One region of the Clostridium sp. NSJ-145 genome, then DNA from elsewhere that is predicted to be linked to it. Evidence: a T-box and tRNA genes for the amino acid it is inferred to sense, from the RefSeq annotation. Region 1 holds a T-box; the other holds one or more tRNA genes.
What was found. The T-box of region 1 lies ahead of tyrS (tyrosine--tRNA ligase). A T-box ahead of a tRNA ligase gene usually reads a tRNA of that ligase, here a tRNA-Tyr.
Positions count from the first base shown of each region.

Region 2: it has a tRNA-Tyr gene. The T-box ahead of tyrS (tyrosine--tRNA ligase) is inferred to sense a tRNA for this amino acid. The anticodon was not compared.

Region 1 covers NZ_JAJNOS010000002.1:58,821-74,886, forward strand. Annotated here, with positions in the region: gene LQE93_RS02910 (aminotransferase-like domain-containing protein) at 1-300, shown strand, start outside; gene LQE93_RS02915 (pseudouridine synthase) at 287-973, shown strand; gene LQE93_RS02920 (GGDEF domain-containing protein) at 1,095-1,976, shown strand; gene LQE93_RS02925 (Gfo/Idh/MocA family protein) at 2,106-3,341, shown strand; gene LQE93_RS02930 (hypothetical protein) at 3,461-4,288, opposite strand; gene LQE93_RS02935 (NAD(P)-dependent oxidoreductase) at 4,575-5,426, shown strand; gene LQE93_RS02940 (SDR family oxidoreductase) at 5,463-6,320, shown strand; T-box leader at 6,398-6,659, shown strand; gene tyrS (tyrosine--tRNA ligase) at 6,830-8,023, shown strand; gene abc-f (ribosomal protection-like ABC-F family protein) at 8,060-9,976, opposite strand; gene LQE93_RS02955 (DUF4397 domain-containing protein) at 10,293-10,907, opposite strand; gene LQE93_RS02960 (hypothetical protein) at 10,912-11,574, opposite strand; gene LQE93_RS02965 (aminotransferase class V-fold PLP-dependent enzyme) at 11,724-13,025, shown strand; gene LQE93_RS02970 (6-phosphofructokinase) at 13,082-14,299, opposite strand; gene LQE93_RS02975 (manganese efflux pump MntP) at 14,522-15,079, shown strand; gene LQE93_RS02980 (sensor histidine kinase) at 15,706-15,993, shown strand; gene LQE93_RS02985 (hypothetical protein) at 16,006-16,066, shown strand, end outside.
Region 2 covers NZ_JAJNOS010000006.1:62,459-78,524, forward strand. Annotated here, with positions in the region: gene LQE93_RS06865 (rod shape-determining protein) at 1-792, shown strand, start outside; gene yyaC (spore protease YyaC) at 839-1,369, opposite strand; gene LQE93_RS06875 (hypothetical protein) at 1,481-1,912, shown strand; tRNA gene LQE93_RS06880 (tRNA-Tyr) at 2,100-2,184, shown strand; tRNA gene LQE93_RS06885 (tRNA-Thr) at 2,205-2,279, shown strand; tRNA gene LQE93_RS06890 (tRNA-Tyr) at 2,285-2,369, shown strand; tRNA gene LQE93_RS06895 (tRNA-Val) at 2,397-2,472, shown strand; tRNA gene LQE93_RS06900 (tRNA-Thr) at 2,478-2,552, shown strand; tRNA gene LQE93_RS06905 (tRNA-Tyr) at 2,558-2,642, shown strand; SAM riboswitch class I at 2,765-2,929, shown strand; gene metK (methionine adenosyltransferase) at 3,026-4,201, shown strand; gene nagA (N-acetylglucosamine-6-phosphate deacetylase) at 4,610-5,752, opposite strand; gene recD2 (SF1B family DNA helicase RecD2) at 5,862-8,093, shown strand; gene LQE93_RS06925 (hypothetical protein) at 8,115-9,107, shown strand; gene LQE93_RS06930 (ComF family protein) at 9,080-9,724, shown strand; gene hpf (ribosome hibernation-promoting factor, HPF/YfiA family) at 10,163-10,693, shown strand; gene secA (preprotein translocase subunit SecA) at 10,838-13,351, shown strand; one part of gene prfB (peptide chain release factor 2) at 13,539-13,616, shown strand; one part of gene prfB (peptide chain release factor 2) at 13,618-14,640, shown strand; gene LQE93_RS06950 (M28 family metallopeptidase) at 14,758-16,066, opposite strand, start outside.

The sequences.
Region 1 (16,066 bases):
AGAGAAAAATATGATTTTGCATTAAATTGCATTAATAAATATATTAAGCCTGATTTTATATGGGGGGAAGGAGCTCTTCATATTTATATTGGAATAGAAGGAGTAAAATCAAGAAAACTTCTAGAAGAATGTTATAAGGAAAATGTTATATTTACTCCAGGGGATATATTCTCTGTAGATAATTCTTGTGAAAATACTCTTAGAATAGGATTAACAAGATTAAGCTTAAATCAGATTGAAGAGGGAATAAAGATAATTGGAAAAAATGTAGAAAGGATAAAATTAAATGAGGATAAATAAACTTCTTAGCAATTATGGGGTTTGCTCAAGAAAAGAAGCTAATAGAATAATTGAAGAAGGTAGAGTTATAGTAAATGGCGAATTAGCCTTTCCGGGGCAGTGGGTAGAAGAATATGATGATATTCTTTTAGATGGAGAAAAATTAAAGCCAAAGGAAAGAATTTATATAGCCTTAAATAAACCAGTTGGAATAACTTGTACAGCGGCAAATGATGTAGAGGATAATGTAATCCAATATATGAATTATCCTGAATATATATTTCCAGTAGGAAGATTAGATAAATTATCACAGGGACTTATTTTGATGACTAATGATGGTGATTTAGCTAATAGTATTTTAGAGGCAGATAATAATAAAGAAAAAGAATATATAGTAACAGTAGATAAAGAGTTTGATAATAAATTTATTGAAGGAATGTCAAATGGAGTAGATATAGGTGGAGTTATAACGAGACCTTGTAAAGTAAGTAGAGTAAATGATAAGACATTTAATATCATTTTAACTCAAGGTTTAAATAAACAGATTAGAAGAATGAGCAAAGCTTTTGGGTTTAATGTAGTTAGATTAGAGAGAGTTAGAATAATGAATATAAAAATAGATGGTATAGAATATGGGAAATGGAGAAAGCTAACCGAGGATGAGATTAGTGTGTTGAGAGAACATGCTAAATAAAGTATTAGTGATGAAAAGATATACTAAATAGAATTAATTTTAGATAAGATTATTTGTAATATATTAAAAGAGGATTATAATAAAGTAAGTACTTCACTATATGGAGGTGGGAGATAGTATTTTGAGTAATATATGTAGCGGATTAGCGGAATGTGAATATTTAAAATTACTATTTGATAAGGTACGAGTAATAAATCCTTTGAAAAATGAAATAATTCATATCTTTAGTAAAGGTGTAAATGAGAGTGATGGTAAATGCTATAGCATATGGAATAAAAGTAATATGTGTGAAAATTGCATATCTATGAGAGCTTATAATGAAAATAAAGTTTTTACTAAAGTTGAGTATAACGATAATAGAGTATTTGCAATTACAGCAATTCCTATGAACAAAGGTAGAGAGCATTATGTAATAGAATGTATTAAAGATATAACAGATTCTATGCTTATAAATGAAGTTTCATGTATTGCTATAAGTGAAATTTGCGAGGAAATTGAAAAATTAAATAAGCTAGTTATTACTGATGAATTGACAGAATGTTATAATAGAAGGTACATAAATGAAAGATTTCCTCTAGAAATAAAAGAATCAAAAAGAAAAAATGAGAAATTAACTATTGTACTTATGGATATAGATAATTTTAAAAAAATTAATGATAAATATGGGCACCAATCAGGAGACTATGTTTTAAAAGAAATTGGAAAAATTGTAAAAAGCAATATTAGAAAAGAATATGATTGGGTTTCTAGATATGGTGGAGAAGAGTTTTTAATAGTATTTAAAAATATGGATACTGAAAATTTTATAAAATCTACAGAGAAAATTCGTAAAAGTATAGAAGAGCATAAGTTTATATATAATGGAGTTGAGATTAAATTAACTGCGAGCTTTGGAGTAGCTGAGTTATCTGATAAAATTGATGAAATGGATATGCTTATAGCTGAAGCAGATAAAAAATTATACAAAGCAAAGGAATTAGGAAAGAACATAGTTATAATATAAGAAATATTAAAGTCTACAATATTTATAAGAATATTGTGGACTTTTTTAGCAATAAAGGTATAAAATATGGAAGGTGTAACAATATAAATGTAAAATGTAGATATAATGTATTAATAGGGGGCAAGAATTATGAAGACTGTTGCAATAATAGGAGCAGGACAAAGGGGACAAGATATTTATGCAAACTTTATTAAAAATCATAGTGAAATGGGTAAGGTTGTTGCTGTAGTTGAACCAAATGACTTTAGGAGAGAAACATTAGTAAGAGAACATAACATACCACAAGAGAATATATTTACTAATTGGGATGATTTCTTTAAGAGAGAAAAGTTAGCAGACCTAGCTATAATATCTACATTAGATAGATTACATTATGAACCAACTATGAAAGCTTTAGATAAAGGATATAATATTTTATTAGAAAAACCTATGTCAATAAATAAAGAAGAGTGTGTTCATATGGTTAAGAAGGCAGAAGATAAAGGTTTACTACTTATGGTATGTCATGTTTTAAGATATACACCGTTCTTTACTAAATTAAAAGAAATTATTGATAGTGGAGAAATAGGAAAAGTAGTTAATATTCAGCATAATGAGAATGTTGGTGCTTTTCATATGGCTCATAGCTTTGTAAGAGGAAATTGGAGAAATTCAGATGAAACTTCACCAATAATATTACAAAAGAGTTGTCATGACATGGATATATTGTCATGGCTTGTAGATGATGAATGTGAAAGTATTTCTTCCTTTGGGGAGTTAAGTTTTTTTAATAATGATAATAAGCCAGAAGGTGCAGCAGATAGATGTGTAAGCTGTAAGGTTGAAGATTGTGTATTTGATGCAAGAAAGATATATCCACCAATGAAAGGTGGATGGCCATCAACTGTAGTAAGTGAAGTTCAGACAGAAGAAGGTATATTAAATGCTATATCTGAGAATGAATATGGTAGATGTGTATTTAATTGTGATAACAATGTTTGTGACCATCAAAGTACTATAATCAAATTCAAAAATGGAGTAACAGCTACATTTAGTCTTTCTGCATTTACAGATGAAATTTCAAGAACTATAAAGATAATGGGAACAAAAGGTGAAATAAGAGGTCACGAAGGTAAAAGAGAAATTGAAGTAATAAAATTTAGATCAAATGTAAAACAAGATAAGGATATAACAGTTCATAAGATTGAAATTCCAGTAGGTGGGCATAGTGGTGGAGATAATGGCTTAATGAATGAGTTATTTAGACTTTTAGAAAATAAATCAGTTGAATCTCTTTCTAGTGGGTCGAAATCATTGCAAAGTCATCTTATGGCTTTTGGAGCTGAAGAGGCTAGAAAAAATAATATAGTAGTACAAGTTAAGTAAAATAGATACTATAAAAATAGAAAGTTAAATAATAGAAGTATAGCTAACATTCTATTATTTAACTTTTGAATTTAAAATTAAAAAAGTATAAATAATATAATTCCTAAAAATAAAAAATATTAAATTCCATCATCTTCAACTATTTCATAAAGAGGTAATTCAAGAGTTTCTGGATGCTTTAGTAATTTAGAAAAATATCGAAGTGCCTTTACTAGATATATACCATCTGCTATTCTTTCGTCAACAGAAAAAACTACATTTAAAAATGATTTATCATTTCTTTTAGTTATTTTACCCATGGTTAGAAAAATTGATGTTGTGCCCCATTCAAATAAATGATGGTGGAGAGTGTTATGGCCAATACTCCCTAAGTTTGATATATAGACACTACTAAAAAGAGGAATAGCATCAGTAATCTTTTTAGGAACTACACCGATGTGTATAAGATTATTAATTGCCCAAGCTGAAAAGGTCAATATAGGTGAAGGGAGATTTGCAAAAAAACTCATAAGCTTATCATCATCTTTTACAACGTTAGATCTAGAAAGCTCAATGGCATCATTAATTTTTTTAGAAACTTCAAAAATACTTTCAGTTTTGTTAAAAAAAACTTTTGCTGTACTTTCTACATATTTTCCGTCTATAAGCTTTAAGACTACAAAACAAAGTGAAAAATTATTTCTAGCATAAATTTTTTTATTAGCTACAAATCTATTTAGATAAGGGTACATAGCAAATGTTCTAATAAGAGCAGTGATTATTAATTCAAATGTTCCGATTTTTAAACCAGGGTTTGATTTATTTAAGTTCCTTAAATAATCTTTTGAAAAGTCAAATTCTATTTCTTCAGGGGAGTATACTATATTACCATTTCTACTTTTAAAAAGATATGGCATGAGCTTTCTCATTGGGTCAATATTTTTTAATAATATTCCGTCTTTACGCATGATAACTTTACTCCTAATTAAATTATTATGGTAAAGTATATGAGTGGAAATCGTTTATTATTTTATAAATGTAAATAAATTATTAAAAATATCTATACTTATTTTTAGTAAAAATATATACAGTTTTTATGTTTAAGAATTTTAACAAAAAAATAATCATATTAAGATATTCTAATTAGTGCTAAAATTATAAATATACAGTAAATTAATATGAATATTTGTAGAGATAAAATAGTTAGCTAAATAAAAATAAATAGAGAACAGTTAAAATATAGGAGGAATTGTTATGAAAATTGCATGGATAGGTGTAGGGGTAATGGGGAAATCTATGGCTCTAAATTTAAAAAAAGCTGGCCACTCTGTTAGTGTATATAATAGAACTTTATCAAAGTGTGAAGGATTGGAAGATGAGGGAATAAGAGTTTGCGAGACTATAAAAGACTGTGTAGAAGGTGCGGATGCTATTTTTACTATAGTTGGATATCCTAAGGATGTTGAGGAAGTATATTTAAGCGAAGAAGGAATATTTGCTAATGCTAAAGAAGGAGCATATATAGTAGATATGACGACATCATCACCAGCTTTAGCAAAAAAACTTTCTGAATTAGGTACTAAGTTTCATGTGTTAGATGCTCCTGTTTCAGGAGGAGATATAGGTGCTAAAAATGGAACTTTATCAATAATGGTGGGAGGAGAAAAAGCAGATTTTGACTTTTTACTTCCTGTATTTGAAGCTATGGGTAAAAATATTATTTATTTAGGAAAAGCAGGCAGTGGACAGAACTGTAAAGCTTGCAATCAAATAGCTATAGCTGGAACAATAGCAGCCACAGCTGAAGCAGTTCATTATGCAGAAAGCGTTGGATTAGATGGAAAGACTGTATTAGAGGCAATTTCAAAAGGTGCAGCAGGTAGCTGGCAAATGGATAATAATGCGCCTAAGATGCTTGTACATGATTATGAACCAGGCTTTTTTATAAAGCATTTTATTAAAGATTTAAAAATAGCAAGAGATACTATGGAAAGTAAAAATGAAGAATTACCAGTTTTAAATAAAGTATTAGAACTATATGAGAAAATTGCGGATGATGGATTAGAAGATGAAGGAACTCAAGCTATTATTGAGTATTATAAATAAGACAAAAGATAAGTTAAAGGTTAAGGGGCAGAGAATATGAAAAAGGTATTAGTTACAGGAAGTAATGGATTTTTAGCATCGAGATTTAGCGAGCATTATAAAGATAAATATGATATCTTAGCCTTAAGTCATAAAGATTTAGATATTACTAATGAAAAAAAGGTTTATGATTTATTTAAAAATAATAATTTCGATATAGTATTTCATTCAGCTGCAATATCCGATACAGGAAGGTGTCAAAATGAACCTGAGTTAGCAAATAAAATAAATTTTGATGGGACTGTAAATATTGCTAAAGGCTGTGCATTAAAAAACTCAAAATTGATTTTTGCAAGTAGTGATCAGCTTTATGCTGGAAATGAAGAAGAAGGTCCATACTTTGAAAATATTATAGTAAAGCCTAATAATGTATATGGAGTTACAAAACTAAATGCTGAAAATGAAATTAAAAATATTTTTGATAAATATTATAATTTAAGATTAACATGGATGTTTTCTTATGCAGAAAGAAATAAAAGAGTTAATACAAACATAATTACTAATATATTAAATGCAGCACTAAAAGGTGAAAAAATATCATTAGCAACTAATGAATATAGGGGAATTAGCTATGTTTATGAAGTTATAGAAAATATAGAAAAGCTAATAAATATACCTTTTGGAGATTATAATTTTGGTTCTGAAAATGATATTTGTACCTATGATATTGGATGTAGTGTTCTTGAGAATTTAGGCTTACAGAATAGAATTGAAGATATAATTATTAAAGATACAGAAAGATTTAAAGATAAGAAGAGGGATCTTAGAATAAGTAATAAAAAGTTAAAAGATAATGGTATTTATTTTGAGAGTACTGAAGAAGCTATAGCAAGGTGTATAAAAGAGTTTAAGTAAGAGTCAAATTTAAAATATAAAAGATTTATGTTGACAAAGAAAAAAACAAGCATATAATAATAAATAAGAATTGAATTGTTAAAGCTTTGAAGAGAAAGAGTAGAATTAATAGAGTTATAAATAGAGGTCCTGGGTGGTGAAAAGGGCATAACAAGTTAATTTGAATACGTCTCTGAGCAGCACTCCGAAAGATTACAACCAGTAGGCAGATGTCGGATTCGCACCCGTTATAGTGCTAGGGTATAACCAGATTTTTTTGGCGTACCTGAAGAGGTTGTTAATGTGAGTTAACAATAAAATTAGGTGGTAACACGTGAGTTTTATGCTCTCGTCCTTTATATGGACGAGGGCTTTTTTGTATTTAAAAATATACGCGCGGATTTTTAAGTATAGGGAAAGCTATGAGTTACTATAAGTTAGGCTATAAATTTCACCCACAGGGCCACATGTAATTTAGATAACCAAATAAAATTATATAAGAATACAGAGAAAGTTTTGGAGGAATAAAGATGATTAATATAGATGAACAAATAAAGATAATAAGCAAAGGTGTAGATGAAATAATAGGACTTGAAGAATTAAAGGTAAAGTTAAAAGATAAAAAAGAGCTAGTAGTCAAATTAGGATTAGACCCTAGTGCGCCAGATATTCACTTAGGACATACTGTGGTTTTAAGAAAGTTAAAACAAATTCAAGATTTAGGGCATAAAGTAGTTATAATAATCGGAGATTTTACAGGAAAGATAGGAGATCCAACAGGGAAATCAAAAGCTAGGAAGCCATTAACGACAGAGCAAGTGCTTGAAAATGCTAAGACTTATGAAACTCAAATATTTAAGATACTTGATAGAGAGAAAACAGAAGTTAAATTTAATAGTGAATGGTTATCTAAGATGACTTTTGAAGAAGTAATAAAGCTAGCTGCAAAATCTACAGTTGCAAGAATGTTAGAAAGAGATGATTTTAAAAAGAGATATGAAAGTAATATGTCTATATCTCTTCACGAGTTTTTCTACCCGTTGATGCAAGGTTTTGATTCAGTAGAAATTAAAGCTGATATTGAAATGGGAGGAACTGACCAAAGGTTTAATGTTTTAATGGGAAGGATGCTTCAAAAGGAATTTGGGCAAGAGCCACAATCAATAATAATTATGCCATTACTAGAAGGTCTTGATGGCGAAAATAAGATGAGCAAAAGCTTAGGAAACTACATTGGAATAGATGAAGATGCGGCAATTATGTTTGAAAAAGCTATGACTATTCCAGATAACTTAATAATTAAATATTTTGAACTAGTTACAGATATTCATCCAGACGTAGTTGGAAAGATAAAAAAGGATCTTGAAGAAGATAAAGTAAATCCTAGAGATGTGAAAATATCTTTAGCTAAAGAGATAGTAGAATTATACCACGGAAAAGAAGAAGCAAAGCTAGCAGAAGAGAGATTTAGAAAAGTCTTTCAAAAAGGAGAAATTCCAGAAGATATAAAAACTGTAGAAGTTAATAAAGAAGACTTTAATTTGGCAGATATAGTTTTAAATAATAATCTAGTACCAAGTAAAAAAGAGTTTAGAAGATTAGTTGAACAAGGTGGAGTTAAGGTAAATGGAGAGAGATTGACAGATATAAATGAAATTAATGAACTGTCAGAAATTATTCTTCAAATAGGTAAAAAGAAATTTATTAAAATAATTGCAAATTAAAAAAATGGTGGCATTATGCCACCACTTTTTATGAAACTAAACCATGTTTTCCCACTCTTCATAAAGATTAGCAATCTCTTCTTCTAAATCTTTAATCTCATTATTGACTCTTTGGCTTTCGGTTGGGTTAGAGTAAATTTCTTCCAAACAAAGATCTTCTTGAAGTTTAACTAATTCCTCTTCTTTTTCAGATATTGTTTTTTCAATGTTTTTTAATTTAAGCTGCATAGCCTTAGCTTCTTTTTCAGCTTCTCTTTTCTTTTTCTTATCTTCTTTAATTTGAGTTTTAGTTTTTCCATTAGCTATTTCTTCATAGTCTTCAAATCTGCTTGGATTAAGCTTCTTTTCTTGATAGTAATTATAGTTACCAAGATACTCGGTTACACCATCTTCATTAAGCTCTAAAATTCTTCCAATTACTTTATTTAAGAAATATCTATCATGGGAAATTATCATTAATGTTCCATCATATTCTAAAATAGCATCTTCTAAAGCTTCTCTTGAGATTATATCAAGGTGGTTTGTAGGTTCATCCATTAATAACAGATTAGATTTAGAAAGCATAAGCTTTAATAAATTTATTCTACACTTTTCACCACCGCTAAGAGTATTTATAACTTTAAACACATCATCGCCTGTGAATAAGAAAGATGCTAAAGCATTTCTTAGTTTAGTTGTAGTCATATTAGGAAATGCATCCCATACTTCATCTAAAATTGTTTTATTTAAATCTAGGTCAGATTGTTCTTGATCATAATAACCAACATTAACATTAGTTCCAAGAACTTTAACACCGGTATCAGCTTTAACTACATCCATTATTATTTTAAATAGAGTAGTTTTACCTCTACCATTTTCACCTATTAAAGCGATTTTTTCACCGCGTTTTAAATCCATATTAAGATTTTTAAATAATACTTTATCTCCATAAGCTTTACTCATTTTTTCGATATGAAGAACATCATATCCGCTTTTTACTGAAGCTTCAAATTTAATTTTTGAACCTTCTTTTTCATGAGTAGGAGCATCTATTCTTTCCATCTTATCTAGAGCTTTTTCTCTACTTTCAGCAGCTCTTATACTTTTTTCTCTATTAAATGAACGGAACTTTTCAATTATAGCCTCTTGTCTTTTAATTTCAGCTTGTTGAAGATTATAAGCCTTTAATTTAGCTTCATAGTTCTTTTTTCTTAATTCAATAAACTTAGTATAAGGAACATTGTAGCATTCAACTTCACCATTTATTACTTCAAATGTATTATTAGTAACAGAATCTAAGAAAAATCTATCATGAGAAATTACAAGAACTGTGCCTTTATAAGTTTTCATATATTCTTCAAGCCAAGCTATAGCTTCTAAGTCAAGATGGTTAGTAGGCTCGTCAAGAAGTAGTATATCAGGTTTTCTTAATAGTAGCTTACAAAGAGCTACTCTAGTTTTTTGTCCACCACTTAATGTACTTATATCTTTATAAAAATCAGCTTCAGTAAATCCAAGACCTTTTAATACTCTAGAGATTTCACCTTTATATATGTATCCACCTTTATGAGAATAAATATCTTGAAGAGTAGTGTAATCTTTAATTAACTTTTCATGATAGTCTGCTTTAGATTCATCATAAGGCTCGTTCATTTTGATTTCTAATGTAGACAATTTATTTTCTATGTTAATAAGCTCATCAAATACAGAGAGTGTTTCTTCGTAGATATTTTTATCTGTATCTAAATTAAGATTTTGAGATAAATACCCAAGAGTTTTATTTTTATCTATAAAAATCTCACCAGAGTCTTGAGATATTTCTCTGCATATTATTTTAAATAGAGTTGATTTACCTTCACCATTAGCTCCAATAATACCAACTTTATCACCTTCATTTATTGAAAATGTAACTTTTTTTAGTACATCCCTAATTCCATAACTTTTACATATATCTTTACAACTTAAAACTATCATATTATCCTCCATATCCCGAAGTTTCCATATAATTATACTATTAACATTATGTTTATTCAAATAGGAGAAAAATATAAATAAATTGCGTAGCAATTGGGCGGAAAGTTTGACTAGGTCAAAGGGGAAAAGTCAGCTGAAGCTGAGGAGAAAATATCACTAAGGTGATAGGGAAAATATTGCCCTTGGCAATTGTATAATATATCTATTTTAATACTTTTCCCGTTAACTTTAGTTAACTTTTCCCTGCTACGTAGTAGCTTTTTCACCTCGACGAAGTCGACTTTTCAATTGCGAGCCTTAGCTCGTACTTTTTTTTCTACCGTTCGTCTTCTACAAATAAATAACCAAGTGGTGGATTACCATTAAATATTCCTAAAATATAAATTGTATAAAGTTTTCCGCCTTCTAGAGTTAAGTTTTTAATATTTTTATTTAGTGCTGTTCCACCTGTGCTTTCAACTCTAAAGTTGTATATTCCAGGAGATGTTGTATAGTAGCCTGTTGTTTCTAAGTATTCAACAGCAGTAAAAAGTTCATTTCCATTAGGTAGGTCTAGGTTTAATAGAGGTGCACTTTGTGAAAGATTCATAAATCTTAAATAAGTATATTCAGTTGAAGTTGCAATTGAAGCATCTCTTAATTTAAATAGAAATAAACCTCCTAATGTAACTACAGAAATAGTATAATTAGCACTTGGTGCTAATTGAACACTTTGTGTAGCTAATGGTGTATCATAAAAGCCAGATCTATATACTTGAAGTTCATAAGTTCCTGGTGATAGATTTAAGTAATTAGATATAGAACTAAAAGAAAGATCTGATAATATTAAACTACCATTTGCGTAAACATCGATATTAGGTGCATTTGGAACTGCATGAAGAATTCTAATGCTAGAGTTTACATCAGGTGTATTTAATCTTATATAAGTCATAAAATCACCTTCCTTCATATTCAAGAGTAAGTTTTATTATATTTTTAATTAGTAATTTGGCAATAGGATAAGGAATTCTATAAGCTTTCATTGTTGCTAAAACTACAGAGTTATTATCTTCTATTTTTTTGAATATTTTATCTACTTCACTTTCTTTGTTATCACCTCTATAATCATTAGAAAGTGAGATATCTTCTAATGTAAAATTTCTTACAATATCTAATGGATTTACGGAATTTTTATCATAGTTATCATTTAGTCTAGGTTTATTATAAGAATATAGGTCCTCTGAGTTTACTTCAGATGGATATTCTAAATTACTAGACTCAGTAGGAAAACTACTTGGAACTTTGTTAGTGGTATTATTTGAATTATTAGTATTAGTACTAGGTAAAGTTTGTGTTTGTTCAATATCTGGAATATTTGAAGGGTATGGAGTTAATGGTACAGTACTTGGTTTATTTTCATTATTCATAGCTGGATTCATCATATTAATTGATGGAGCAGGAAAGCACATATACATTGTCCCATTACTCATAGGACCACCGCTTATATTAGGAGTAGGAAAATTAGCTGGTTTAAGAGCATCTTGAATATTCATAGGAGCAAAAGTTAAATCATTATCTTTCTTATTTTTATTGGTTTTATTGGTTTTATTTGAATCCATTTATATCCTCCGAAGAATAATTTATTATCAATATATGTCTATTTTAGGACATATGTTACTTTATAGAATATGATGGAAATAGGTTATTTAGTACATTTATCATCACACTAATTTATATACAAGAATAGAATGTAGGGGGAGGGATTGTTATGCATAAAACTAATATGGAAAAAATAAGGGAATTATTTGTGGGTATAGATAAAAAAATTGAAGTAGAAGGAAAAGGAAAAATAGTTCCTATAAATTTTGATAATGCAGCTACCACTCCGGCATTTAAAAGAGTGTTGAAAAGAATATTAGAATGTAGTGAAATGTATGGTTCAATAGCTAGAGGTGATGGACAAAAATCACAATTTTGTAGTGATACTTATGATGAATGTCGAAAGTATATAATGAATTATTTTAATGCACCTGAGGATTTATATACGGCGATTTTTACAGATAATACTACAATGGGGCTAAATAGATTATCAAATATATTGATTAAAGATAGAGAGGATATTGTTATTACTACTAGAATGGAACATCACTCAAATGATTTGCCTTGGAGAGGAAAATGTAACTTAAAGTATCTAGAAGTAGACGAAAATGGAAGAGTAAAAGTAGATGAACTTGAGGAGTTATTAATAAAGTATTGTGGTAAAGTAAAATATGTTACAATAAGTGGTGCATCTAATGTTACTGGATATCTAAATGATATAAGGAAAGTAGCGAAGCTTACTCATAAATATGGAGCCCATATAATTGTAGATGGAGCACAATTAGTCGCTCACAAAAAGGTATCTATGTTAGGTGTAAAAAGTGATGAGAATATAGATTATCTTGTATTTTCTGCACATAAGATGTATGCTCCGTTTGGATGTGGTGCAATAATTGGATTAAAAGAAACTTTTAATTATTACCCTCCTGATATAGTTGGTGGAGGAATAGTATATATTGTAAGAGATGAAGGGCAGATTTATTTAGATACTCCAGAAAAAAATGAACCAGGAACACCAAATTTTTTTGGAGTAGTAGCTATGACTCAAGCGATGAAGGATATGGAGAGAATAGGGTTTAAAACAATAGAAGACAATGAAAAAAATATATTCTCTAAGTTATTAGAAGGTATGAAAAATATAGCTGATGTTAATTTATATGGGGATTGTGAAAACATTGATGATAGATTAGGAATAATGGTATTTAATATAAATGGAATGAATTATGAAGAAGTAGGAGAAAAACTTGCTAGCATAAGAGGAATTGCTGTTAGGGAAGGTGGATTCTGTGCTCATCCATATACAAGAAGACTTTTAGGAATTAAAGATAAAGATCTTGATGAGTATATAGGAAAGAATGGAATTCCTGGGATGGTAAGAGCAAGTCTTGGAATATATAATACGGAAAAGGAAGTAGATATTTTCTTAGATACTATAGAGTATATTTGTAGAAGATATTTACCTAAAAAATAAGTAAAAGTAAAATGCTTAATGATGCCATGGGTATAGATATCATTAAGCATTTATTATTATTTATTAAACACCTTAAAATTAGGCATAGGTGACTGAGTTAAAATTGATGGAAGTGAGGATACAAGAGGAGCTAAATATTCAATAGCTTCTTCAGTAACACCATTTCCTTCTTCGTTAATCCATTCCTTAGGGAAGTATTTAACATTGTTGGCTATTTTATCAGCTTCTACTAAGAAATATGAGCTTGAATAAGGAGCATTTGAATCTCTTTTTATAGCAACCATATATCCGCTATGTCCCATATTAGCATATTTTAATGCTTCATAGCCAACTTGATGAGCTTCTTCTAAATCTAAGCTTGAAGCACAATGCATAGCACATCTTTGAAGTACTCCAAGTTCTAAAGATTTTACTCTCTTTGTGATTCCAGATTGTATTATTAAATTCTTTAAATACATACCAACTCCACCAAGTTGAGCATGTCCGAATTTATCATGAGCTTGTGAAGATGTTTCAGCAACAAATGTACCATCAGCAGTTCTAATTCCTTCAGATACAACTATGTATACTTGGTTTTGCTCTTCAAATTTTAATTTTACATCATGTAAAAACTTATCTACATCAAAAGCAGATTCAGGTAAATATATAAAATCGGCAACTTGTTTACCATTAAGTTTAGCTAAAGCAGCTGATGCTGCAAGCCATCCAGTATCACGTCCCATAGTTTCAACTATGAATATTCCGTTATTTATGTATACTGATGAATCTAAATATGTTTCAAGAACTGTTGTTGCAATAAACTTTGCAGCTGATCCAAAGCCAGGAGTATGATCTGTGTACATTAAATCATTATCTATAGTTTTTGGAATACCTATAAATTTGATATCTAGACCTGTTTCTTTAGCGTACTTACCAAGCTTTGCAGTAGTGTCCATTGAATCATTTCCACCAACATAAAAGAAAGCTTTTATATCATTAGCTTTTAAAATTTCTAATAGTTTATCATATTCTTCTGTTGATTCTTCTAACTTTTTCATTTTGTATCTGCAAGAACCTAATCCAGATGAAGGAGTATATCTAAATGAGTTAATCTCTTCATCACTAAAGCTAGATAACTCTATGATATTTCCATTAAGAATACCTTCTATTCCGTTTAAACCAGCATAAACTTTATCAAAAATTTTTAAATCTTTATTAGCATCTATTAATCCAACGACACTAGAGTTTATTACAGATGTTGGACCACCAGATTGAGCTATGATACAATTTGCCATTATGTTACTCTCCTTTATGTGAAAATCAAAAATAATTATAAAATATATTAAATGTGATACACAATTTGCTTATTATTTTGAATACAATATATACTATACAATAAAAGGTGTGAAAAATAAAGTGTTATTTATTAAATTTTAATAATTAAATAATATAATTCATATGTAAAGGTGATTGTTAATACAATTATATAGAAGTAAATTTCTAGTAGGAGAGAGAATATGGATTTAAGACATTTAATTATTATTGGAATAGCTTTGGCTATGGATGCATTAGGTGTTACATTAAGTATAGGTCTAAACCCAAGAGTTAGAAGAGATAGTAAGATAAAATATATAATTTCTTTTGGTTTTTTTCAGTTTTTATTTTTCTTTTTAGGAGGAGTTTTTGGATATCTTTTTGAAAAATATGTAGTTGCTATACCTAATATAATAGGCGGAATAGCCATTGGAATTGTTGGAATTATGATGTTTAAAGAAGGATTTGAATCTGAAGAGAAAGATGATGAACTATTACTTAAAAAGGGAATGCCAATAATTTTAGGAATATCTGTTAGCATAGATGCACTAGTTGTTGGATTTACAGCATCACATAGAGCATGCATATGTCTTCTTATGGTATTAAATGCAGTTATGATTGGATTAATAACATTACTAATTTGTACAACAGGATTTTTCTTATGTAGGTATATAAGGAGACTTGACTTTGTAACTAGATATGCAGATTTTTTAGGTGGAATAATATTAATTATTTTTGCAATTAAAATGATATTTTTTTAATGACGCCGTAAAAGATTCATAAAAATAGCTACTATGACAACGGTATATGGTAGCTATTTTATTATACTTTAAAATTTTGAAATTAAAGGAGTATTTATTTGTGTATAAACATTATTAATAGTGGAAATATATGAAAAACAACCTATTTGAATATAACCTAGATACATAATTAAACCTATTTTTAAAAATCTAAATACTCTTGGAGAAATTGCAAATAATATGGTAGAAGGTAAATTTAATAATAAGCAATTAGTATTATAAAAGAGAAAGAGAGGTATTTTACAACAGATTTCTTGATATGGAAGAAAGGTTTGAAGGTGCTTTAATAGATTTTAGAGAAGGAAAAGTTAATTTAGAAAATATTACTAATGATATATCGCATTAATTAAACAGAATAGATTGGGTTATTACCACTTTATTAAAGTATGCAAGAATATAAAGTAATGCAATAAATTATAATAGGTCTTTACTTTCTTTAAAAGATACTATAAATTATTGTATGCAGCCTTTAAAAGTTAAGGCTGAGGAAAAAAACAAAAGATAAGATTAGATTTTAAGGGTGAGGGCCTTTACTTTCATGATGAGAAATAGATAGGAGAAGTTTTTAGTAATATTATTAAAACTCTATAAAGCATACTGCTATAGGAGAAAATATAAAAATTTCTCTTGATGAAACAACATTAAGCGTTACAGTAACTATAAGTGACAATGGTGAAGGGATAGAAAAGAAAGATCTTAAAAATATATTTAAAAGATTTTATAAGGGTAAGAATTCTATAAATCCTAAGAGCATTGGAATAGGATTATCTTTAAGTAAAAAGATAATTGAAGCTTATAATGGGAGTGTAGTTGCAGAAAGTGAAGTTGGGGTAGGCACAACCTTTTATATAACATTTCTAAAATTAGTAGTTTAAGGAGAAAGAAATATGACAAGAGACACAAGAGAAGAATTATTAGAATTATACACTGAGCTAACTGATTGTGGAG
Region 2 (16,066 bases), on a different contig from region 1:
AGAATGCTAAAAGAATTTATTAAAAAGGCTTGCGGAAAAGGAAGAATAGTAGCTCCAAGAGTAATGGTTTGTGTTCCATCTCAAGCTACTGAAGTAGAAAAAAGAGCCGTAATGGATGCTGCTAAAAATTCAGGGGCTAAAAAAGTTCATATAATCGAAGAACCACTAGCAGCTGCAATAGGTGCTGGATTAGATATAACCAAGCCTAATGGAGCAATGATAGTAGATATTGGTGGTGGAACTACCGATATAGCTGTAATATCATTAGGTGGAGTAGTTGTTAGAAAATCAATCAAAATTGCTGGAGACAAATTTGATGAATCAATAATAAAATATGTTAGAAATAAATATAAAATAATGATTGGTGAAAAAACTGCAGAAGATGTTAAGATAAAAATAGGATCTGCATTTAAGGATTCAAGAAAGTTAACTACTACTATGAAAGGTAGAAATTTAATAACAGGTTTACCAGATGAAGTTGAAATAAGTACTGAAGAGGTAAGAGAAGCTTTAGCAGAACCTGTATCAGTAATAGTTGAAGGAGTTAAGAGTATACTAGAAAAGACACCACCTGAATTAGCTGCCGATATAATAGAAAAAGGGATATTAATGACTGGTGGAGGATCTTTATTATATGGGCTTAATAAGCTTATAGAAGAAAATACTGGTGTTACAGTAGAAATAGCTCACAATTCTGTAGAAGCTGTTGCAGAAGGGACAGGTCAGGTTTTAAGCTACATAGATAAATTAGATTCAGATATTTTTGGAAGTGAAATAAATTTAATAGATTAATTATATATAAATAGGTAAATAGCACTATAAGGTAATTCTTATAGTGCTATTTATTATATGAAGAATTAAGATAATATGCATGATTTAGGCCATGACAAATAACTCGTGCCATTTCAAAAACTAGGCTAAGCCTAATACCTCTAGATGTAAAAAATTCAGCGTTATCACTAGAATCTACTATTCCTATTATTGAAGCAACACCAACTTCAGGTAATGATTTACCAACACCTTTACCAGGATGGATAGGGTAATCTCTTACGTGAATTTCACCTATAGAATTAGTATCACCTAAGCAAGCATCAATTCCTATAATTGTAGCCTGAGGATGAGTTTTTTTAATTTCATCAATTTTCTTGTCTATATTTAAAGCATGAATAGGAGATTGTAATGTTCCGTATACAGGAACAGGAAAAGAAGACTCTTCTAAAAAAGTACCTACTAAAGGACCTAAACAGTCACCTATACATTTATCTGTGCCAATGCAAACTATAACTGTTTCAGATGTTATATACTTTCTTATAAATTCTGCGATTTCATAATAAGATAAGTTGGATTTATAATTAACTTTCCTTTTCAATTTATACCCACCACCTCTCAACAATAATATATATGAAAAAAAAACTAATAATATAATAAGTATAAAAAAAGAAAAAATGGAAATTATTTTTAGATAAGGTGGTGATAATAAATGAAACTGAATATAATAATGAGAACTATGTCAATTTTAGTAGCTGTAAGTATTATATTTATAATAGTTTTGTATGAACCGAACGCTAAAAAGGAAAATGAATTTGATGAGATTAGTAGTAGCGTTATAGAGGAAACTATAGAGGAAAAATCCGTATCTAGTGATCAAGAGGTTATACAAGGATATACATCAGATATTTTAACTATAAGTTTAGATAATATAATTAATGAACTAACTTTAGATGAAAGAAGTGTTGTTAAAAGTATATTGGATAAACTTTCAGTAATTGATTGTGCAAAAGTTAATTCTATTTTAAATAGTGGTAGCATAGATTCAAAAGAAGAAGCTTTATCATATATAAAAAAACGATTGATAGAAGAAGACTATAATAGGCTTGAAGGAATCTTAAATCAGTATATAGAGTTAGTTTAATTAATAGACATATTAAATAATATATAAATAAGTAATATTAAGATAAATTAAGAAAAAGAGAGAAAAATAAAAATAAATTCTTAAAATGGCTAAATTTAAAGGTTGAAATATTATTGCTATGAATATATACTAGTCATTGTCAGTTCGGCAGTGATGCACGAAATGATGAAAGTTATTAATAAGACATGGGGGAGTTCCCGAGTGGCCAAAGGGGGCAGACTGTAAATCTGTTGCGATTCGCTTCGATGGTTCGAATCCGTCCTCCCCCACCATTAATAACTTAATTAAATATGCTGGTGTGGCTCAATGGCAGAGCAGCTGACTTGTAATCAGCAGGTTGTTGGTTCGACTCCGATCACCAGCTCCATTTATGGGGGAGTTCCCGAGTGGCCAAAGGGGGCAGACTGTAAATCTGTTGCGATTCGCTTCGATGGTTCGAATCCGTCCTCCCCCACCATTTAAATTTTAAAAATATATAAAACGTGGAAGCATAGCTCAGCTGGGAGAGCATCTGCCTTACAAGCAGAGGGTCACAGGTTCGATCCCTGTTGTTTCCACCAAATACGCTGGTGTGGCTCAATGGCAGAGCAGCTGACTTGTAATCAGCAGGTTGTTGGTTCGACTCCGATCACCAGCTCCATTTATGGGGGAGTTCCCGAGTGGCCAAAGGGGGCAGACTGTAAATCTGTTGCGATTCGCTTCGATGGTTCGAATCCGTCCTCCCCCACCATTTAAAGCATAGGTTATCTATGCTTTTTTTATTTTTTATATAAAAATATTACAATTTAAATTTATTGACATTAGTTATAATAGTTGTTAATATATATTACAGTAAATAAAATTTGATATTAGTTCTTATCAAGAGAGGTAGAGGGAGAGGGCCCTGTGAAACCCGGCAACCTGCTTCATTAATTAATAATTAAGAATTAAAAATGAATAAGTTATCATTTTTAATTATAATCTATTAATTGTATAAGCGTGGTGCCAATTCCTGCAATTAATTTTGCAAGATAAGAAAGACATGGTTGAATAGTAGGTCTCTTCTTTATCTTAAGAAGAGACTTTTTTTATCTTTAGAATTAATATCATCTTAATTAAGAGAGGAGATATATAATGAAAAGATTATTTACTTCAGAATCAGTAACAGAAGGACATCCAGATAAAATATGTGATCAAATATCAGATGGGATATTAGATAGTATACTAGCTAAAGATCCTATGGCAAGAGTAGCTTGTGAAACAGCTGTAACTACTGGAATGGTTATGGTAATGGGAGAAATATCAACATCATGTTATGTGGATATTCCAAAGGTAGTTAGAGAAACAATAAAAGAAATTGGTTATGATAGAGCTAAGTATGGATTCGACTGTGATACATGTGCAGTATTAACATCTATTGATGAACAATCATCAGATATAGCGATGGGTGTTGATGAAGCATTAGAATCAAAAACTGGTAATAAAGATGATGTTGAGGCTGTTGGTGCAGGAGACCAAGGAATGATGTTTGGTTTTGCAACAAATGAAACACTAGAATTTATGCCATTACCGATAGCTATGGCACATAGATTATCTAGAAGACTTAGTGAAGTTAGAAAAAATGGTACATTACCTTATTTAAGACCAGATGGAAAAACTCAAGTAACAGTGGAATATGATGATAATAAGGTTGTAAGAATAGATACAATAGTAATATCAACTCAACATGGACCAGAAGTTAGTCAAGAGCAAATAAGAGAAGATTTAATGGAACATGTAATTAAAGCGGTTGTTCCTGCAGAACTTTTAGATGATAATACTAAGTATTATATAAATCCAACTGGAAGATTTGTTGTTGGTGGACCACAAGGTGATAGTGGATTAACAGGAAGAAAGATAATAGTTGATACTTATGGTGGATATGGTAGACATGGAGGAGGAGCTTTCTCAGGAAAAGATCCAACAAAGGTTGATAGATCAGCAGCATATGCAGCAAGATGGGTAGCTAAAAACTTAGTAGCAGCAGGAATTGCAGATAAGTTAGAAATTCAATTAGCTTATGCTATTGGAGTTGCTAAACCTGTATCAATTGAAATTGAAACTTTTGGAACAGGAAAGATTTCAGAAGAAGAAATAGTAAAAGTTGTAGAAAATACTTTTGATTTAAGACCAGGAGCTATAATAAGAGATTTAGGATTAAGAAGCCCTATATACAAACAAACTGCAGCATATGGACACTTTGGTAGAAATGATTTAGATCTTCCATGGGAAAGATTAAATAAAGTTGAAGAAATAAAAAAATACTTATAATAAAAAAGGAACTCACAGAAATTGATGTGAGTTCCTTTTTAAATAAAGTGAGAAATAACTAATAGTAAGATTGATGATTAAATTTTTAGGAATTTGCACGATTTCACCAAAAATTTATATCGGTAGTTCAATTCATTAATCTTACTTTATGTAGTTCTTTAGTAATTTAAGAAGTGATTATGACATATGAGAAAATGATAAAATTAATAGTGTAAGAAACATAGAATGAGCTTTAGAACTTTAGCCAATATCGTTGTGAAAATGCGTTAAGAAATTTAAATGTTTGAGCGTGCGAGTTTTTAAATTTTAGCATTTTAACATAAGATAGTGGCTAAAAGTTCTTAGCGAGTGGGTTAGTTTCTGTAGCTGTTAATTTTATTATTTTCTACGTCATATTAATTCGCACTTCTATTCAAGTGTGCTATATACCACGTTTCCGTTAACAATAGTCATTTTTACATTTATATCTTCATCAAAAAGAACTAAGTCAGCATCATAGCCTTCTTTTATTAATCCTTTTCTGTCTTCTACTTTACAATGCTTAGCACCATTATATGAAGCCATTTTAACAACCTCATTAAGTGGGTAGCTAGAATTATTATAAACATTTTTAATTGCTTTATCTAAAGTAAGAACTGAACCAGCAAGTGAACCACTTAATAATCTAGCAGCTCCATCTTTAACTTCTACATCTTGGCCACCTAAAGAATACATACCATCTTGCATTCCGCATGCCATCATTGCATCAGTAACTAGAAGAACTTTGTCAGTTCCTTTTTGTTTATATGCAGTTCTTAATGATGGATAAGATATGTGAATACCATCAGATATAGTTTCAGTAGTTATTTCTGAATCAAATATTGCACCTACAACACCAGGTTCTCTATGTGTAAATGGAGTCATAGCGTTGAAAAGGTGTGTTGAGTGACAGAAGCCGCATTTTATACCATTCATAGCTTCATCATAAGTAGCCTTAGTATGTCCCATTGAACAAACTATACCTTTATCAGTTAAATAACTAGCTAATTCTTTAGCTCCATCTACTTCAGGAGCCATTGTTATTGAAACTACTGCATCTTCATCTTCGCCAACCATTTCATTAAAATTTTCTATAGTTGGTTCTATTAAAAAGTTTGGATTTTGAGCTCCAATTGCTTTAGGACTTATAAATGGACCTTCTAAGTGAGCTCCTAAAACATTAGCACCATCTGTTCCTTTGATTTTTGCTTCTTTAATTGCAGATATAGCTTTTCTTATGTCTTTCTTAGCGACAGTCATAGTAGTTGGAGTAAAAGAAGTAGTACCATGTTTAGCAATAGTTTTTGCTATTGTGTTTATAACATCGTACGTTCCATCCATAGTATCAACACCACCAGCGCCATGTATATGAACATCTATAAAACCAGGACTTAAATATAATCCTTTACCATCTATAACGTTATCACAATTTTCAAAGCTAGGATTTATTTCTTTGATTTTACCATCTTCGATTAAAACAGAACCTTCTTCTATTTTGTCTAGGTAAATTAATTTACAATTTTTAATTAGCATAAAATATACCTCCTAGATAACCCAAATTTAAAGCGGTATGAGTTAAATTTATATAATATGATATAATTATATAATATAGAAGATAAGATTTAAAGGTGTGAAAATTAAAATGGAAGTACTAGAAGGATTAGTTGAAGGGATTATATTTAAAAGTGAAGATACGGGATATATAGTTAGTAAAGTTACAGCTAACAAGGAGTTAATTACAGTTGTTGGAATAATGCCATTGCTTAAAGAGGGACAGCAAATAAATTTTAAAGGGTCCTGGATTAATCATAAGCAATTTGGGCGACAATTTAATGTAGAGGAGTATCATGAATTATTACCTTCATCAGCGAAAGAGATTGAAAAATATTTATCTACTGGAATAATTCATGGTATAGGGCCGGTAACTGCAAAAAAAATAGTAAATAAATTTGGAGATAAGACTTTAGAAATTCTAGATAATAATATTGAAAGACTTAAAGAAGTTGATGGTATAGGTGAAAAAAAGTTTAACATAATATATGATTCTTATTTAGAGAGTAAAGATTTAAAAGATATAATAATGTTTTTTCAGAAACATGGAATGACTATAAATCAATGCTTGAAGATATATAAAAAGTTTGGTCCAGATTCAATAGATATAGTTTCTAAAAATCCATATGTACTAAATGATGAAATATCAGGAATAGGTTTCTTAACTGCAGATAGAATTGCTAGAAGTTTAGGAATTGAAATAGTATCGCCATTTAGAATACAGAGTGGGATTAGATATGTTCTTAATAATTTCTCTGGATTAGGAAATACATATATGCCACAGAATATGCTGATAGATGAATGTAAGAAGGTTCTTATGGTTGATGAAGAGCTTGTGGTAGAAAATATATATAATAGCGTCTTAGAAGGAAAATTAAAGGTAGAAAAAATTAATGGAATAGATGCAGTATATACTTTGCCATATTATTACTGTGAGCTAGGAGTAACTAATAAGATAATTACTTTAAGTATAGAAAACTTCCAAACAATTAATACTGATGTTTTATTTGAAATAGAATCTTTCGAAAAAAGATATAATATAAAATTTGCACCTGCTCAAAAAGAAGCTATTATTGGTGCATTTAACAATGGAATAGAGATAATAACAGGCGGTCCAGGTACAGGTAAAACGACAATTATAAAATGTATAATTGAGATATATGAAAATAGTGGTATGAAAGTGCTTTTAGCAGCACCAACAGGTAGAGCAGCTAAAAGAATGAGTGAGTCTACAGGGAGAGAGGCTAAAACTATACATAGACTTTTAGAGATGGGCGTAAGTGATGATGAAAACTCATTCTTTGGGAAAGGAGAAGGTGAGCCTTTAGAAGGGGATGTAATTATTATAGATGAGGCATCTATGATAGATATTATGCTTATGAATAGTCTTTTAAAGGCTATTAGATTAGGAACTAGGGTAATAATAGTTGGAGATGTTGATCAGTTGCCTTCTGTAGGGCCTGGAAATGTTCTGAGAGATTTAATAAATAGTAACTTTATAAATGTTGTAAGATTAAATGAAATCTTTAGACAGGGTAAAGAAAGTATGATTATAGTTAATGCTCATAAAATTAATAATGGTGAGCTACCATATCTAAATAAAAAAGATGGTGATTTTTTCTTTGACTCAAGGGAAAATATAGATGATATTTTAAAGACTATAATTGATTTGATAAATAGAAGATTACCTAATTTTAATTCAAAATGGAATAAGGTAAAAGATATACAAATTTTATCACCAACGAGAAAAGGGGTATTAGGAGTAGAAAATTTAAATAATGAGCTTCAAAAAATACTTAACCCTCCATCAAATCACAAAAAAGAAAAGAATGTTAGGGAAATGGTTTTTAGAGAAGGAGATAAAGTTATGCAAATAAAAAATAACTACTCTCTTAAATGGACTAGGATTAATGGCATTGGTGATGAAGAAGGAGTTGGAGTATTTAATGGTGATATGGGCTTTATTGAGTCTATAAATGAGGATAAGAGTACTTTAACAGTAATATTTGATGATGAACGAAGAGTTGTATATGAATTTGCTTTTTTAGATGAATTGGAACTTGCATATGCAATAACTGTACATAAAAGCCAGGGAAGTGAATTTAAAGTTGTAATAACTCCAGTCTTTATGGGGTCAGCATTTTTAATGAATAGGAATATACTATATACTGGGATAACAAGAGCTAAAGAATTAGTAGTTGTTGTTGGAAGTCAGAAAGCTCTTAAATATATGGTTACTAATACTAATAATGTAGAGAGATATTCTTCGTTAAAGGAAAGAATTATAGATATTACAGCAGATGAGAAGATAGTTAGGGATTAGAATTTAGAGAGGTTATGAAAGATGAATTATAAAGAGCTTAACAGTGCATTCAAAAAAATAAATAACTGGTATGAAAAGAAGAGTAAGGTACTTACTGTTAAAACTAGACCTTTTAATACATCTATTGTTTTTTCGAATTTAATAAATAAAGTTTTATATGACAATGGTAAGATACTGTATGTATGGTGTTGTAATGATAAAGAACAAGTGAAAAAGAGAAAAAGAGAATATTATAATATTTTAATAGGTGAACAAGAGAAGAACCACATAGGGGATAACATACACTTTATAACTATTGATTCGTTATCTGAAGTATATGATGAATTTGATCTTGTTGTATTCGATGATATAACGGTTTTTTCAACAGTATTAAAGGATGAGCTTAGAGATGCTGTAGAAGAAATATATTGGAGATCTGGAAAGATAATTATTTATTCTTCTGAGTATGTTTTTCCTATAGGAAACAAAATGGAATTGGCTTATTTATTAGATAATATTCCTATTGTAGAGCCAAGATTTATTCTAACTAGAATAAAGTTAGAAAATGATATACCATTAGCGCTATATGAATATTTTAAATGGTTTAAGAAAAACAAAAAGAGAGCTTTGATTATTGTTCCATCAGAATATATGTTAAATAAGATTTATAATAATTATTATAATACCTTAAAAAATGATGATATAAGAGTGGTTAAATACGTAAAAGAACAAAGTTTTGGATTTGTTGAAGATATATTGGATGGATATAATGATTCCGTTTTTATAGTTACTAACAGTATAGGGAATTATATAAATCATATAAATGACTTAAATATAGTAATGTTGTTTTCAGATGATGAATTATATACTTATAAGGATATAATTTATTTATGTGGATCTCTCAAGGTAAGTAATGAATTTTTGCCAGAAATACTGCTAGTGTCTAAAGAAATATCAGAAGATATGGATAAATCTAAAAATATAACAAGAGAATTTAATCAAAGGTTATGGGAAAGAAAAGTATTAAAGAAATAAGAGCAGTAATTTCAGCAATACTTGATTTGATTTATCCACCATTAAACAAATGTATAGTGTGTAGTAGTGAAGGTTTCATAGGGATATGTCCACTTTGTGAAAGTAAAATAAAGAGAGTAGAAAAACAAGACCATATATTATCTTATGGATATTATGGAGGAATTTTAAAAGAGTTAATACTAGCGTTTAAATATGAGAAAAATTTTACAGCAGCAAAGATTATTTCAGAATTATTGTTAGATTTAATATATGAAAGAAAAATAGAATGTGATGTGATTTGCTATGTGCCAATGAGTAAAAACTCTATTAAAAAGAGAGGTTTTAATCAATGTGAAGTAATCGCCAAACATTTAAGCGAAGAATTAAATATTCCAGTAAGTAAATCTCTTATTAAAATTAAAGATACTAAAGAACAAAAAAGTTTATCAAAAGAAGAAAGATATAAAAATATTAAAGATGCATTTGAAATAAGAGATAAAAAGATTTTAAATAAGAGAATTCTACTTATTGATGATGTAGTTACTACAGGGGCAACGTTGTTAGAATGTGAAAAAATATTTAAAAAATATAATGTAGAAGAAATTACTGTATTGACAATTGCAAAAAGCCATATATAATAGTAATGTAAAGTTAGGTCTGTGGATGAAAGTCGATGCCAGTCGCAGGCGAAACGATCCACGTAAGTTAAACAAAGTTTTAATGAGCATGGTGCGGTATAGAAGTAAGTCCTACCAGCAGCAATGCTGAGAGTGTTAGTAGTGAGAGGTTAATTCCGGGTAGCAAAAGCTCCAGTAGGCGAGTGTGGGGTCAAAATCCAGGTCAGCTAACTTTTACAAAAAAGCCACTAATTTTTTTGGAAATTAGTGGCTTTTTTGCGTAAATCTATAATAATAAAAGAAAAGTTAAGTAAAGTTTAAAGAGAAAGAGAATATTCAGAAAATTCAAACTCAACGAATCTTGCTTCATAAAAATCTAAAGAGTAGAATATATATATATAAAAGAATTTGAAATCTTAAAAGACACACAACAACAACGAATAGAGAGGGGTTGACCTTATGAGAGTAACAGTAATAGGTAAAAATATTAACGTGACACCAGCACTAAAGGAAATGATTGAGAAAAAGATTTCAAAACTAGATAGGTATTTTACTCCTGGAGTAGAAGCTAGAGCTACATTAAGTGTACAAAAGAATAGACAAATATTTGAAGTGACAATACCATTTAATGGCGTTGTACTAAGATGTGAAGAAGCAACAGATGATATGTATAAATCAATAGATTTAGTTGAAAACAAATTAGAAAGACAAATAAGAAAACAAAGAACTAAGTTATCAAGAAGAAACAACAATTCTTTAAAATTTGTTAACATAGAAGAAGTGGCATTAGAAGATGAAGGAACAACTGGAGAAATAGTAAAAACTAAAAAATTTAATATAAAACCAATGTCTGCAGAAGAAGCTATTTTACAAATGGAATTAGTACAACATGATTTCTTTGTATTTAAAGATGCAGATACAAATAATATTAATGTAATATATAAGAGAAAAGATGGAAACTATGGTGTATTAGAACCTGATTATGCGTAAATTATAAAGGAGCTCCTGATTTATGGAGCTCCTTTTAGATTTTGTGTAAACTTTATTTTTGTTGAATTATTAACATAATAAATGGTATAATTTATAAAAGGTACTTTAAGATAGAATAATGGTTTAAATTGAAAGGAAATACTTATGGGATTTTTAGAAAAACTATTTGGAACATATAGTGAAAGAGAAGTAAAAAAACTTCAAAGTATAGCTGATAAAATAGAAGCTTTAGAGCCATCTATGCAAGCTTTAACTGATGAAGAATTACAAAATAAAACAGTTGAATTTAAAGAAAGAATAGCTAAAGGAGAGTCTTTAGATAGTATATTACCAGAAGCTTTTGCTGTTTGTAGAGAAGCTTCTTGGAGAGTATTAGGAATGAAGCATTTCAGAGTTCAATTACTTGGTGGGATGGTACTTCATCAAGGAAGAATAGCTGAAATGAAAACAGGGGAAGGAAAAACACTTGTAGCTACATTGCCAGCATATCTTAATGGATTAACAGGCAAAGGTGTTCACGTTGTAACAGTTAATGACTATCTTGCAAAAACTCAAATGGAAGAGATGGGACATTTATATAATTTCTTAGGTTTAACAACTGGAGTTATAGTACACGGAATAACTAATGAAGAAAGAAGAGCTGCATATAACTGTGATATCACATACGGTACAAATAATGAATATGGATTTGATTATTTAAGAGATAATATGGTTATATATAAAGAAGAAATGGTTCAAAGAGAACTAAACTTTGCAATAGTGGATGAGGTTGACTCTATATTAATAGATGAAGCTAGAACTCCTCTTATAATTTCAGGAATGGGTGATAAATCAACTCAATTTTATAGTGTAGCTGATTATTTTGTTAAGACATTAATAAAGGATGTAGATTTTACTGTTGATGAAAAGGCAAATGCAGTTTTATTAACTGATGAAGGTATAGTTAAAGCAGAAAAATATTTTAGAATACCTAACTATGCTGATGCAGAGCATTTAAGTTTACAACACTATGTAACTCAAGCGCTTAAAGCTAACTATACGATGAAAATAGATAAAGACTATATGGTGAAAGATGATCAAATAGTTATAATAGATGAGTTTACAGGAAGACTTATGGAAGGTAGAAGATACTCAGATGGTCTTCACCAAGCTATAGAAGCTAAGGAAGGTGTTAAGATTCAAAGAGAATCTAAAACTTTAGCAACAATAACATTCCAAAATTACTTCAGAATGTATGATAAATTATCAGGTATGACAGGTACAGCTTTAACTGAGGAAAATGAATTTAGAGAAATCTATAACTTAGACGTTATTGTTATACCAACAAATAAGCCAGTTGCAAGAATAGATAGTTCAGATGTTGTTTACAAAAATGAAGCTGGTAAGTATAAGGCTATAATAAATGAAATAGTTGCTTCACACGAAAAGGGTCAACCAGTTTTAGTTGGTACTGCTAGTGTTGATAAATCTGAATATATTTCATCTTTATTAAAGAAGAGAGGAATAAAACATCAAGTACTTAATGCTAAATACCATGCTCAAGAAGCTGAAATAATATCTCATGCTGGTGAATATGGAGCTGTTACAATAGCTACTAATATGGCTGGTAGAGGTACAGATATTAAGCTTGGCGAAGGTGTTAGAGAAGCTGGTGGATTAAAGGTAATTGGTACTGAAAGACACGAATCAAGAAGAATAGATAACCAATTAAGAGGTAGATCTGGACGTCAAGGTGACCCAGGAGCATCATTATTCTTCATATCATTAGAAGATGATTTAATGAGAATTTTCGGATCAGAAAAGATTCAAGGTGTTATAGATAAGCTAGGACTTGAAGAAGATGAAGCAATAGAAAGTAAAATGGTTACTAAAGCTATAGAAAATGCTCAAAAGAAGGTTGAAGGTAACAACTTTGATATAAGAAAGAACTTACTTGGATATGATGACGTAATGAATCTTCAAAGAGAAGTTATTTATAGACAAAGAAGAGAAGTTTTAGAAGGTAAAAACTTAAAAGATCAAATAGAATCTATGATAGAAGAAGTAGTTACAGATGCTGTAAATTCTCACTTAATGGGTGAAGTTGAAAACTTAGAAGAGGAATTAGGAAAGTTACTACAATACTTAGGAGATATATGTTTACCTAATGGAGTTGTAACTGTAGAAGAATTAGCAAATCTTTCTAATGATGAAATAAAAGATAAATTATTATCAGTAATATTAGAAGCATACAGAGGTAAAGAGTTAGAATTTGGTGAAGAACAAATGAGAGAAATTGAAAGAGTAGTTCTTTTAAGAGTTGTTGACCAAAAATGGATGGCTCATATAGATAACATGGATCACTTAAAACAAGGAATGGGATTGAGAGCATATAAACAACAAGACCCAATTCAAGCATACCAAATGGAAGGTAGTGCAATGTTTGAGGAAATGATCGAAGGCATTAAGAATGAAACAGTTAAGTACTTATTCCACGTAAGAGTTGAAAGACCAGTGGAAAGAGAAAAGGTTGCAGAAGAAACTTCAGCTAGTCATGGAGCTGATGATAAAAGCTTAAAGAAAGAACCTGCAAGAAATGATAACAAAGTTGGAAGAAATGATGTTTGTCCTTGTGGAAGTGGAAAAAAATATAAAAACTGCTGCGGTAGAGGATTATAAAAAGGTGCCCTAATGGGCACTTTTTTAATTAATAATTTAAAATTTATAAAAAACTCATATAGAGTTTCAGTGTTAAAAATATATTATTATTTGAAATAGATAACTAAGATGATAAAATATAATAAATGAAATTAATAATAATTAATTGTTATATATTAATTATTAATTAACTAAAGGGGTTGATATAGTGTTAATTAAATTAGAGCAAGAACTTGCTAAACTTAATAGTTTAAAGGTTACATTAGATGAAATGAGGGCTTCTCTTTGACAAGGATAGTCTAGAAAAGAGATTTCAAGAACTTGAGCTTCAAATGCAAGAAAAAGGTTTTTGGGATGATATAAAAAGAGCTGAAGAAGTTACAAAGGAAAGCAAGAGTATCAAGGATAAAATAGATAGATTTGAAAGTTTAGTTAATAGAATAGATGATGTTGAAGTATTAGCAGAAATTGTAGAAGATGATGAAGAAACTGTAAATGAAATTATCTATGAAATTAGAGATATAGAAAAGCTGATTGAAGAGTATAGAATAGAGTTACTTTTATCTGGAGAATATGATAAAAATGATGCTATATTAAATCTTCATGCCGGTGTTGGCGGATCTGATGCTAATGATTGGACTGATATGTTACTTAGAATGTACACTAGATGGTGTGAAAAGAAAGGATATAAAGTTCAAGTAGTAGATTTATTAGAAGGTGATGAAGCGGGAATAAAGAGTGTTACTTTAAAAGTTAAAGGTGAATTTGCTTATGGATATTTAAAGGCTGAAAAAGGAATTCATAGATTAGTAAGAATATCACCTTTTAATGCTAATGGTAAAAGACAAACATCCTTTGCATCAGTAGAAGTATTGCCTGAGCTTACTAAAGATCAAGATATTGATATTAGACCAGAAGATTTAAAGATAGACACTTATAGAGCTAGTGGAGCAGGTGGGCAACACGTAAATAAAACTGAATCAGCTATAAGAATAACACATATACCTACTGGGATAGTTGTACAATGTCAGAATGAGAGAAGTCAATTTGCCAATAAGGATACAGCTATGGCTATGCTTAAATCAAAGCTTATTGAACTTAAGGATAGAGCTCATAAGGAAAAGATTGAAGACCTAACTGGAGAACTTAAGGATATGGGATGGGGAAGCCAAATAAGGTCATATGTATTCCATCCATATAATATGGTTAAAGATCATAGAACGAATGAGGAAACATCAAACTTAAGTGCTGTTATGGATGGTGGAATAGATCAATTTATAACTGCTTACTTAAAGCAAAACAATAAGTAAAATCTTTGAATATTAGATAAATTAAGAAAAGTAATATTTTTAAGACAGAAAAATATGCCTTCGTCAGATATAACATTTATGACGAAGGCATTTATTTATATTTGCGTAGTGGACAATTTACTGCTTTTTCTTAAGAAGAGGATATCCAATTAAAATACCTAAAATTATTGATAAAATAAGAATTAACAACTTATTGTAAAGAAATAAAGTAAACTTACTATAACAACTATCCATTATTTTTTGATTAACTATTTCATAAACAGAATCTATAGCATCCAAATTTATATAGGTTAAACTATCATATGGAGTATGAATTTTACTTAAATCACTATGGCAAAAGCTAACAGCATCTATACCTAATTTATTGAAGCTAGCATGGTCACTGGAGTCTTGATATAGTACCTCATAAGAAGTATTATTTTTTTTACATATATCCTCTAATGAGTTTAGCAATTCTGAATCTTTATCTTTGAAATCAACACCTTGCATAAATGTTATTGGAAAGCCAGTAATTCCAACCATATCAAAATTCATAACTTCTGAATTCTTTATATTAAATATATTTTCTTCAGCAAATTGTTTTGAGCCTAATAATCCAAATTCCTCTGCATTAAGTGCAACAAAAATTATATCACGATTAGGCTTTGCAAATGTGGAAAGGCTTCTTTGTAGTTCAAGGATAAAGCTTGTTCCAGATGCATTATCTAATGCACCACCATAGATATTACCTAAGCCATCTTGTCCAAGATGGTCAAAGTGTGCTGTAATAACTAAAGGAGCGGCTTCTTTATCAGTTCCTTCAATAACACCAACAACATTAGATATTGTTTTTGTTTCACTTTCAAAAGGAATATGAATAGAAATTTCTTTTCCTTCATTTAAGCTAGTAATTATCTTGTTTTTTGTATTTTCTGTTATCATAATAACTGCATCGTAAGGAAAATCACTCATAAATGAGCTTCTAAAATAAAGTTCTTCTTCTTTAGGAACAAAAAATAAAAATTTATTTTCGGAAGTAGTTACTTCAATTGAAAGAAAGAATGAAGAAATTTTATCTTTATTAGAGAAGGTAAAAGTATTTCCTCTAAAGTTAATCATATCTTCTTTAAAGTCAACTCCATATTGAAGTTCTTCTTCTACCTCACCGTTAGATAGTATTTTAAGATAAGGTGTTGTGTTTGTATAAACTGGACAGATAGTATCGAAATCTTTCTTATAACTATCATCACCATATGGTTTTAAATTGCTTTCTCTAAATTTATTTTCTATAAAATCTGCCACCATCGCATTTTCAGTAGAACCAGCTAAACGTCCATTATAAGTTTCAGAAGAAAGGAGACTTATAGTTTCTTTTACGTTGCTAGAATCAAAATCTGAATATGAATAGTTAAGCAAAATTAGGAAAAATAATAAAATAAATGTTATG